3 regions of the Chelatococcus sp. CO-6 genome follow, and region 1 is predicted to be linked to each of the others. Evidence: riboswitches for the same ligand, from Rfam matches in the RefSeq annotation. Region 1 holds a riboswitch; each other region holds the start of a gene.
What was found. A riboswitch is a leader RNA that binds a small molecule or an ion and turns the genes downstream of it on or off. The one in region 1 is predicted to bind thiamine pyrophosphate.

Region 2: another riboswitch for thiamine pyrophosphate. It lies ahead of thiC (phosphomethylpyrimidine synthase ThiC); the one in region 1 lies ahead of thiO (glycine oxidase ThiO).
Region 3: another riboswitch for thiamine pyrophosphate. It lies ahead of thiM (hydroxyethylthiazole kinase); the one in region 1 lies ahead of thiO (glycine oxidase ThiO).

What each region holds. Positions count from the first base shown of each region.
Region 1 covers NZ_CP012398.1:3,810,239-3,813,505, forward strand. Annotated here, with positions in the region: gene AL346_RS17845 (CTP synthase) at 1-422, shown strand, start outside; gene AL346_RS17850 (DUF350 domain-containing protein) at 471-875, shown strand; gene kdsA (3-deoxy-8-phosphooctulonate synthase) at 973-1,815, shown strand; TPP riboswitch at 1,913-2,011, shown strand; gene thiO (glycine oxidase ThiO) at 2,000-3,169, shown strand; gene thiS (sulfur carrier protein ThiS) at 3,166-3,267, shown strand, end outside.
Region 2 covers NZ_CP012398.1:1,254,966-1,258,232, forward strand. Annotated here, with positions in the region: gene AL346_RS05890 (argininosuccinate synthase) at 1-805, shown strand, start outside; TPP riboswitch at 1,095-1,226, shown strand; gene thiC (phosphomethylpyrimidine synthase ThiC) at 1,288-3,114, shown strand; gene AL346_RS05900 (hypothetical protein) at 3,219-3,267, opposite strand, start outside.
Region 3 covers NZ_CP012398.1:253,495-256,761, forward strand. Annotated here, with positions in the region: gene AL346_RS01350 (DMT family transporter) at 1-916, shown strand, start outside; TPP riboswitch at 957-1,063, shown strand; gene thiM (hydroxyethylthiazole kinase) at 1,094-1,864, shown strand; gene thiE (thiamine phosphate synthase) at 1,861-2,535, shown strand; gene thiD (bifunctional hydroxymethylpyrimidine kinase/phosphomethylpyrimidine kinase) at 2,555-3,267, shown strand, end outside.

The DNA.
Region 1 (3,267 bases):
CCGAATTCGGCCCGACGAGCGAGCCTGTGGTCGGCATCCTGACCGAATGGCTGAAGGGCAACGAGCTCGAGCGGCGCACGGCCGAGGGCGACCTCGGCGGCACCATGCGCCTCGGCGCCTACGAGGCCCAGCTCGCCCCCGGCAGCAAGGTGGCGAACATCTACGGCCGCACCCAGATCTCCGAGCGCCATCGCCACCGCTACGAGGTGAACATGGAGTACCGCCAGCGGCTGGAGGCGAAGGGCCTCGTCTTCTCCGGCGTCTCGCCGGACGGGCTCCTGCCGGAGATCGTCGAGTTCGCCGACCATCCCTGGTTCATCGGCGTCCAGTTCCATCCGGAGCTGAAGTCGCGGCCGTTCGAGCCGCATCCGCTCTTCAAGAGCTTCGTCGCGGCGGCCCTGGAGCAGAGCCGCCTCGTCTGACAATTCACGGCCAGGGCTGGCGGCAGGGAAACGGGGCTGGGGGCGCCGATGGTGTTTGAATCGATCAACAATCTGCCGGATTTTCTGGTCGACTACCTCATCGCGCTCGTCCTCGTCCTCGTCTATATCGGCATCTACACCTTCATCACCGCGCACAACGAATTCGCGCTCATCCGCCGCGACGTCGCGGCGGCCAGCCTGTCGCTCGGGCTCAGCATCGTCGGCTTCGCGCTGCCGCTGTCGAGCGCCGTGGTGCACGCGCGCACCTGGCCGGACCTCGTGGTCTGGGGCCTCGTCGCCATGATCGTGCAGATCAGCGCCTACTGGCTCGTGCGCCTCGCGATGCCAAACCTCTCCCAGCGCATCGCCAACAACGAGATCGCGGCGGCGCTTTTCCTCGGCGCGGCCTCGCTGGCCGCCGGCATCCTCAATGCCGGCGCCATGACGTTCTGAATGACCTTCCGAGGCCGGGCGGACGCAATTCGGCCTTTCTCCTGCGCCATCGAGCGCCTTTCTTCACCTCTTGTCTTCACCTCCTGGGGCGGGAAACATGAGCGCCAACGCAACCGTCAAGGTCGGCAACGTCTCCTTCGGCAATCACCTGCCGCTGGCGATCGTCGCTGGGCCATGCCAGCTGGAGAGCCGGGCCCATGCGCTGGAGATGGCGACGGCGCTGAAGGAGATCTGCTCCCGCCTCGGCCTCGGCCTCGTCTTCAAGACCTCTTTCGACAAGGCCAACCGCACCTCCGCCGGCGCGGCCCGCGGCGTCGGCCTTGAGGCCGCCCTGCCGATCTTCGCCGAGATCCGCGAGAGCCTCGGCCTGCCGGTCCTGACCGACGTGCACGACGCGGCCCAGTGCGCACCCATCGCGGAGGCGGTCGACGTGCTGCAGATCCCGGCCTTCCTGTGCCGGCAGACCGACCTTCTCGTCGCGGCCGCGAAGACGGGCCGGGCGGTCAACATCAAGAAGGGCCAGTTCCTCGCGCCGTGGGACATGGCGAACGTCGCCGCCAAGGTCACGGGCGCCGGCAATCCCGACGTCCTGGTGACCGAGCGCGGCGTCTCCTTCGGCTACAACACGCTCGTCTCCGACATGCGGGCGCTGCCGATCATGGCCGAGACGACGGGCGCGCCCGTCATCTTCGACGCCACCCATTCTGTGCAGCAGCCCGGCGGCAAGGGCACGTCCTCCGGCGGGCAGCGCGAGTTCGTGCCCGTGCTGGCACGCGCCGCCGTGGCCGTCGGCGTCGCCGGCCTCTTCATCGAGAGCCATGAGGACCCGGACCGCGCGCCGTCCGACGGCCCCAACATGGTGCCGCTGAGAGAGATGGAGGGCCTTCTGGCGGAGCTGAAGGCCTTCGATTCCCTGGCAAAGAAGCGTGCTGCCAGCTGAGGTTAGCCTGAAAGACTGATTCGCTTTGTGAAAAGCGCGCCGCTGCCGGACTTCCATAGCCGGACTTGCAGTGGCGCGTTTTTTGTCGTGTATATGACGCGTCGGCCTGGGGTGCCGCACGGCAGTGCGGCTGAGATCATACCCATCGAACCTGTCTGGATCATGCCAGCGTAGGGAGCAGCCGGTGAGTGCAGAAGCATCATCGCGACCGGATAAAGTCATCATCATCGGCGGAGGGGTCATCGGCCTCTCCATCGCTTGGCGACTCGCCACGCAAGGCGTCGACGTCGACCTGTTCGAGGCTGGCCGCTGCGGCACGGGCGCGAGCCATGCCGCCGCCGGCATGCTGGCCGCTTGCGCGGAGGTGGAGCCGGGCGAGGAGCCGCTCCTGCCTCTCAACCGCGAGAGCCAGGCGCTGTGGCCCGACTTTGCCGGAGAACTGGAGGCGGCGAGCGGCCTTGCCGTCGATCTGCGCACCGAAGGCACGCTCGTCTGTGCCTTCTCGGCCGACGACCAGGCGCGGCTGAAGCACCATCTCGCCCTGCAGGAGCGGCTCGGCCTGCCCGTTTCGTGGCTCGATGCCGCCGAGGTGCGGCGCCGCGAGCCGTTCCTCAACCCCGGCGTCGTCGGCGGCCTGTGGAGCCCCGAGGACCATCAGGTCGACAACCGCAAGCTGGCCGCCGCCCTGCATGTGGCCGCCGGGCGGGCCGGTGTGGCGATCCACGAGGACAGCCCGGTCGAATCGGTCGTCGTCGAAGACGGGCGAGCGCGCGGCGTCGTTACCCGCGGCCGGCGGATCGATGCCGACGCCGTCATCCTTGCCGCCGGCGCCTGGTCGCGGCGGATCGAGGGCCTGCCGCGGGCCGCCCTGCCGCCGGTGCGGCCCGTCAAGGGCCAGCTCGTGGCGGTCCAGATGGATCCGGCCGCTCCCGTCCTCAGCCATGTGACCTGGGTGCCGGGCGCCTATCTCGTGCCGCGCCACGACGGGCGCCTCATCATCGGCGCCACGGTGGAGGAGAAGGGGTTCGACACCCGCATGACGGCCGGCGGCCTCCTCGCGCTCCTCGACGCCGCCTGGCGGGCCCTGCCGGTCATCGAGGAACTGCCGATCGCCGAGACCTGGGCCGGCCTCAGGCCCGGCAGCCGCGACGACGCGCCGATCCTCGGGCCGGGTGAGCTTGCGGGCCTCGTCTACGCCACCGGCCACCACCGCAACGGCATCCTGCTCACCCCCATTACGGCCGCCGTCATCGCCGATCATGTCCTCACCGGGCAACTCGCCGATGTGGCGCGCCCCTTCACCCTTGCGCGCTTTCAGGCGCGCGCCGATGCGCCGAGCGAGGTTTCGCCATGACGAAAGCATCCTCCGCCGCGCTGCCGCGCATCCGCGTCAATGGTGCAGATGAGCCGCTGGCGGCCGCAACGATCGCCGAATTTCTTACGCAGCGCGGG
Region 2 (3,267 bases), 1.8 Mb from region 1:
CGTCACCGTCATCGCTCCCTGGCGCGAGTGGGACCTGACCTCGCGCACCAAGCTCCTCGAATTCGCCGAGCAGAACCAGATCCCGATCGCCAAGGACAAGCGCGGCGAAGCGCCCTTCTCGGTCGACGCCAACCTCCTGCACGCCTCCTCCGAGGGCAAGGTGCTCGAGGACCCGGCGCAGGAGGTGCCGGACTACGTCTATTCGCGCACCATCGATCCCGAGGCCGCGCCCGACACGCCGACCTACATCACCATCGACTTCGAGAAGGGCGACCCGGTCGCCATCGACGGCGTGAAGATGTCGCCGGCGACGCTGCTCGCGAAGCTCAACGAGCTCGGCCGGGCCAACGGCATCGGCCGCCTCGACCTCGTCGAGAACCGCTTCGTCGGCATGAAGAGCCGCGGCATGTACGAGACGCCCGGCGGCACGATCCTCTACGTCGCCCACCGCGGCATCGAGTCGATCACGCTCGACCGCGGCGCCGCGCATCTCAAGGACGAGCTGATGCCGAAATATGCCGAGCTCGTCTACAACGGCTTCTGGTTCTCGCCCGAGCGCGAGATGCTGCAGGCGCTCATCGACAGGAGCCAGGAGCTCGTCTCCGGCCAGGTGCGCCTCAAGCTCTACAAGGGCGGCGTCCACCTCGTCGGCCGCGACAGCCCCTATTCGCTCTACGACCAGGAGCTCGTGACCTTCGAGGAAGGCGCCGTCGCCTACGACCACCGCGACGCCGCCGGCTTCATCAAGCTCAACGCCCTGCGCCTGAGGACGCTGGCCCAGCGCCGGAAGAAGCTGGGGCTCTGAGCCGCCCTTCACGCCCGCGCCTGTCGCGCGGCCGTCCGTCCCACTCGCGTCATGGCCGGGCTTGTCCCGGCCATCCACGCCGTTGACGTTGCTTAACCCTAAAGGCGTGGATGCCCGCGACAAGCGCGGGCATGACGGCGCAGAGGCGAGCCGGGAAAAGCGCCGGCCGAAACGTGTGACCGCTCAACACCTGCGTGACGGCTGAAGCGTTGCGCGAGGAAGATGCCCGTACCGCACCGCACTACGGCCCCTCGTTGACAAACCCCGGCAAAAGCCCAAGAGTCTCGCCCCATGTTCCGAGGGGGGCCCCGCTAGGGGGCTGAGATACCGCCGGCGACGGGCGCGAAACGTCCAGACAACGCGGTGACCCTTAGGACCTGATCCGGGTCATGCCGGCGAAGGGACGGAAACGCGCGATCGACGCCAATCCCAAACGAATCGCTGATGCCCGGGTCTCCTTGTCGAGCGAGGAGGAGATCCACATGACAGTGCATACCAAGCCCGCGACCGCCACTCCGGACGCCGTCACCACCGGCCCCATCGCCGGGTCGCGGAAGATCTATACGAGCCCCGAAGGCCGCTCCGACATCCGTGTGCCCTTCCGCGAGATCGTGCTTGCGCCGACCTCCGGCGAGGAGCCGTTCCGCACCTACGACACCTCCGGCCCCTATACCGACCCCGAGGCGGCGATCGATCTCGCGGCGGGCCTCGCCCCGGTGCGCGGCGACTGGATCGCCAAGCGCGGCTTCGCCAGGGTCGAGGCTCGCGCCGTCAAGCCGGAGGACAACGGCAACGTCTCGGCCGACAAGCTGGTGCCGCACTGCCCCGCCCCGCGCGACGTGCTCGCCGGCAAGGCCGGCGGGCCGGTGACGCAGCTCGAATTCGCGCGCGCCGGCATCATCACCGAGGAGATGGTCTACGTCGCCCACCGCGAGAACCTCGGCCGCGCGGCCATCCTCGCCGGCGCCGAGGAGCGGCGCGCCGACGGCGAGGATTTCGGCGCCGAGATCCCGCCCTTCATCACGCCCGAATTCGTGCGCCAGGAGATCGCGCGCGGGCGCGCCATCATCCCGGCCAACATCAACCACCCGGAGCTCGAGCCGACCATCCTCGGCCGCAACTTCCTGGTGAAGATCAACGCCAACATCGGCAATTCGGCCGTCACCTCCTCGGCGGCGGAAGAGGTGGAGAAGCTCGTCTGGGCCATCCGCTGGGGCGCCGACACGGTGATGGACCTCTCCACCGGCCGCAACATCCACAACATCCGTTCCTGGATCATGCGCAACGCGCCGGTGCCGATCGGCACCGTGCCGATCTACCAGGCGCTGGAGAAGGTGAACGGCGAGCCCGAGAAGCTCGACTGGGAGGTGTTCAAGGACACGCTCATCGAGCAGGCGGAGCAGGGCGTCGACTATTTCACCATTCACGCCGGCGTGCGCCTGCCCTATGTGCCGCTGACGGCCAAGCGCGTCACCGGCATCGTCTCGCGCGGCGGCTCGATCATGGCGCGATGGTGCCTCGCGCACCACAAGGAGAGCTTCCTCTACGAGCGCTTCGACGAGATCTGCGACATCATGCGCAAGTATGACGTCTCCTTCTCGCTCGGCGACGGCCTGCGCCCCGGCTCCATCGCCGATGCCAACGACGCGGCCCAGTTCGCGGAGCTGGAGACGCTCGGCGAGCTCACCAAGATCGCCTGGGACAAGGGCTGCCAGGTGATGATCGAGGGCCCCGGCCACGTGCCGATGCACAAGATCAAGGTGAACATGGACAAGCAGCTCGCCCATTGCGGCGAGGCGCCGTTCTACACCCTCGGCCCGCTGACGACGGACATCGCCCCCGGCTACGACCACATCACCTCGGCCATCGGCGCGGCGATGATCGGCTGGTTCGGCACGGCGATGCTCTGCTACGTCACGCCCAAGGAGCACCTCGGGCTGCCCAACCGCGACGACGTGAAGACCGGCGTCATCACCTACCGCATCGCGGCGCACGCGGCCGACCTCGCCAAGGGCCACCCCTCGGCCAAGCTGCGCGACGACGCCTTGTCGCGGGCGCGCTTCGACTTCCGCTGGGAGGACCAGTTCAACCTCTCGCTCGACCCGGACACGGCGCGCGCCTTCCACGACGAGACCCTGCCGAAGGACGCGCACAAGGTGGCGCATTTCTGCTCCATGTGCGGCCCGAAGTTCTGCTCGATGAAGATCACGCAGGACCTGAGGGCGGAGGCCGAACGCATGGTCGGCCTCGAGCAGAAGGCGCAGGAGTTCAAGGACAAGGGTGCCGAGATCTACGTGCCGGCAAAGTGAAGGCCCTCGTCGGAGCCGTCCCCGGATCAGATCCGGGGACGGCATGCCCCTCCGGACGATGACGTGGAGCGCGCGGCAAGACAGTTTCCATGGGCGGCTGCGCGCTAGATCAACCGGTCGTACTTTGCCAAACTCGCCTCGATCTCTTCCGCA
Region 3 (3,267 bases), 840 kb from region 1:
AGGTATCGGCCTCAAGGTCCTCTCGGCGCTTTCGTTCACCCTGATGTCCGCTGGCATCAAGATCGTCAGCACAGAGTTTCCGACCGGGGAGCTCGTCTTCTTCCGCTCCGCCTTCGCGCTGGTGCCGCTCCTCCTGTGGCTCGGCTGGCGCGGCGAGCTGATCGACGCGGTGCGCACGAAGAACATCCTCGGCCATGCCCGCCGCGGCGTCATCGGCTCCACGGGCATGTTCTGCGGCTTCTTCGCCCTGTCGTTCCTGCCCCTGCCCGATGCCATCTCGATCGGCTACACGGCCCCGCTCATCGTCGTCATCCTCGCGGCACTCGTGCTGAAGGAAACGGTGCGGGTCTACCGCTGGACGGCGGTCGCCGTCGGCTTCGTCGGCGTCCTCATCATGCTCGCCCCACATTTCCAGTCGAGCGTGCTCGTCAACGGCTTCGGCGATGGCGCGGCCATCGGTGCCGTCTTCGCGCTGGTCGGGGCCTGCTGCGCGGCGGGGGCGACGGTGGAGGTGCGCCGGCTCATCAGCACGGAGAAGACCGGCGCGGTCGTCTTCTACTTCTCCATGCTGACGACGCTGCTCGGCCTGTCCACCATCGTGCTCGGCTGGAATGCCCCGACCTTCACCGAGTTCTGCATCCTCGTCGGCATCGGCATCCTCGGCGGCCTCGGGCAGATCCTGCTGACGCAGAGCTACCGCTATGCCGACGCCTCGCTGGTCGCCCCGTTCGAATACACGACGATGATCTGGGCCATCCTCATCGGCTGGTTCGTCTTCGGCGAACTGCCGGTGCCGGCCGTCATCGCCGGCTCGTCCATCGTCATGGGCTCCGGCCTCTTCGTCATCTGGCGCGAGCATCGCCTCGGCCTCGAGCGCCGCCGCGCCAACGCCGCGGCCCCGCCGCGCGCCACCTGAGCCGCGCTTGCATTGCGCGGTGAGCCGCCTTAAAGCCACACTGATCTCCTTGGGGTGCCCATAAGGCCGGGCTGAGAGGCGCAACGCGTCAACCCACCGAACCTGAACCGGGTCGTGCCGGCGGAGGAATGCGAGATGCGAAACGACGGGCCCCCGCCCGGGCGGACGGACAGGACCATGCGATCCGGCGATTTCTCCGCCCACGTCGCCCACGAGATCCTCGTGCGGCTGCGCGAGCGGCAGCCCCGCGTCCACGCCATCACCAACGCGGTGGCAAAGAACTTCACCGCCAACATGCTGCTCGCAGCCGGTGCCGTCCCGTCGATGACCGTCGTCGCCGACGAGGTCGCCGACTTCACGCGCCGCGCCGATGCGCTGCTCGTCAACCTCGGCACCCTCGATACGGAGCGCCGCGCCGCCATCCCGCTCGCCATCGCGGCGGCCGAGGACGCGGCCCTGCCCTGGCTGCTCGACCCGGTCTTCGTCGACGCCTCGCCCCGTCGCCTCGCCATCGCCCAGCAGCTTCTCGCCCGCAAGCCGAAGGTGCTGCGCGCGAACGCCTCCGAGTTCGAGGCCCTGGCGCGCCGGCCCGCGGACCGCAAGGGCGCCATGGATCTTGCCCGCGAGCGCGGCTGCATCGTCGCCCTGACCGGGCCGACGGACATCGTGACCGACGGCCGGCGCTCGATCACCATCGCCAACGGACATCGGCTCATGGCCCGGGTCACGGCCATGGGCTGCGCGGCCACCGCCGTGGTCGCCGCCTGCCTCGCCGTGAGCGACGATGCGCTTCTCGCCACGGCCTCGGGACTCGCCATCATGGGCATCGCCGGCGAGGTCGCCGGCGAGAAGGCCGGCGGGCCCGGCACCTTCCCGCCCCTGCTGCTCGACGCGCTCGACACGCTGGACGACGCAGCCATCGCCGCCCGGCTGAGGTGCGAGCAATGAAGGTCGACCTCAGGCTCTATGCCATCCTCGATCCGGAGCGCACGCGCGGCCGGGACCTGGCCGACCTCGCCCGTGCGGCGGCCGCGGGCGGCGCAACCCTCGTCCAGTACCGCGACAAGCACGCCGGCACGCGCGACCTCGTCGCCCGCACCCGCGCGATCGGGGCGGCCCTCGCGGGCACCGGCGTGCCGCTCCTCGTCAACGACCGGGTCGACGTCGCGCTCGCCGCCGGCGCGGACGGCGTCCATGTCGGCCAGGACGACATGCAGGCCGAGGACGCCCGCCGCCTGCTCGGTCCGCAGGCCATCGTCGGCGTCACGCTGAAGGCGCCGGCACATGTCGCGGAGCTCGCCACCCTGCCGGTCGACTACGGCTGCATCGGCGGGGTCTTCGCCACCAGGAGCAAGGACAATCCCGATCCGCCGGTCGGCCTCGCCGGTCTCGCGCGGCTCGTCGACAGCGCCCGCGGAGCACGGCCCGGCCTGCCCGTCGGCGCGATCGCCGGCATCGATGCGACCAACGCCGCCGCCGTCATCGGCGCGGGCGCCGACGGCATCGCCGTGATCTCGGCCGTCTTCATGGCGGAGGACGTGGAGGCGGCGGCGCGCAACCTGCGCAGCATCGTCGACGGGGCGCTTGCGGCTCGCGGCGCGACCGACGCCGGACGCTGAGGGAAGGAAACACGGAACCATGGCAGCGATCGCTGTGACCATCGCCGGCTCCGATTCGAGCGGCGGCGCCGGCATTCAGGCCGATCTCAAGACCTTCTCGGCGCTCGGGGTCTATGGCGCCAGCGTGATCACGGCGCTGACGGCGCAGAACACGCTCGGCGTGCAGGCGATCCACGACGTGCCCGCCGCCTTCGTGGCGCAGCAGATCGATTCGGTTTTCTCCGACCTTTTCGTGCGCGCGGTGAAGATCGGCATGCTGTCGCAGCCCGACGTCATCGCCGCCGTCGCCGAGGGGCTCGACCGCCACGGCGCGACGCGCATCGTCGTCGATCCCGTCATGGTGGCGACGAGCGGTGACCGGCTGCTGGCGCCGGCCGCCGTCGACAACCTGCGCAGCCTGCTGCTGCCCCGTGCCCTCCTCGTCACGCCCAACCTGCCCGAGGCAGCCGCGCTCGTCGACATGCCGGTGCCGCACGACGAGGCGGCGATGCGGGCCGTGGGCGAGCGCATCCTGGCGCTCGGCCCGAAGGCCGTACTCGTCAAGGGCGGCCACGGCTACGGCGCCGACAGCACCGACCTTCTCGTCACGCCCGATGGTGTGCACCGCTTCTCGGCACCGCGCGTGGCGACCAAGAACACGCACGGCACCGGCTGCACCCTCTCCTCCGCCATCGCCGCCCAGCTCGCCCGCGGCGCGACGCTCGAAGAAGCGGTGGCCGGCGGCAAGGCCTA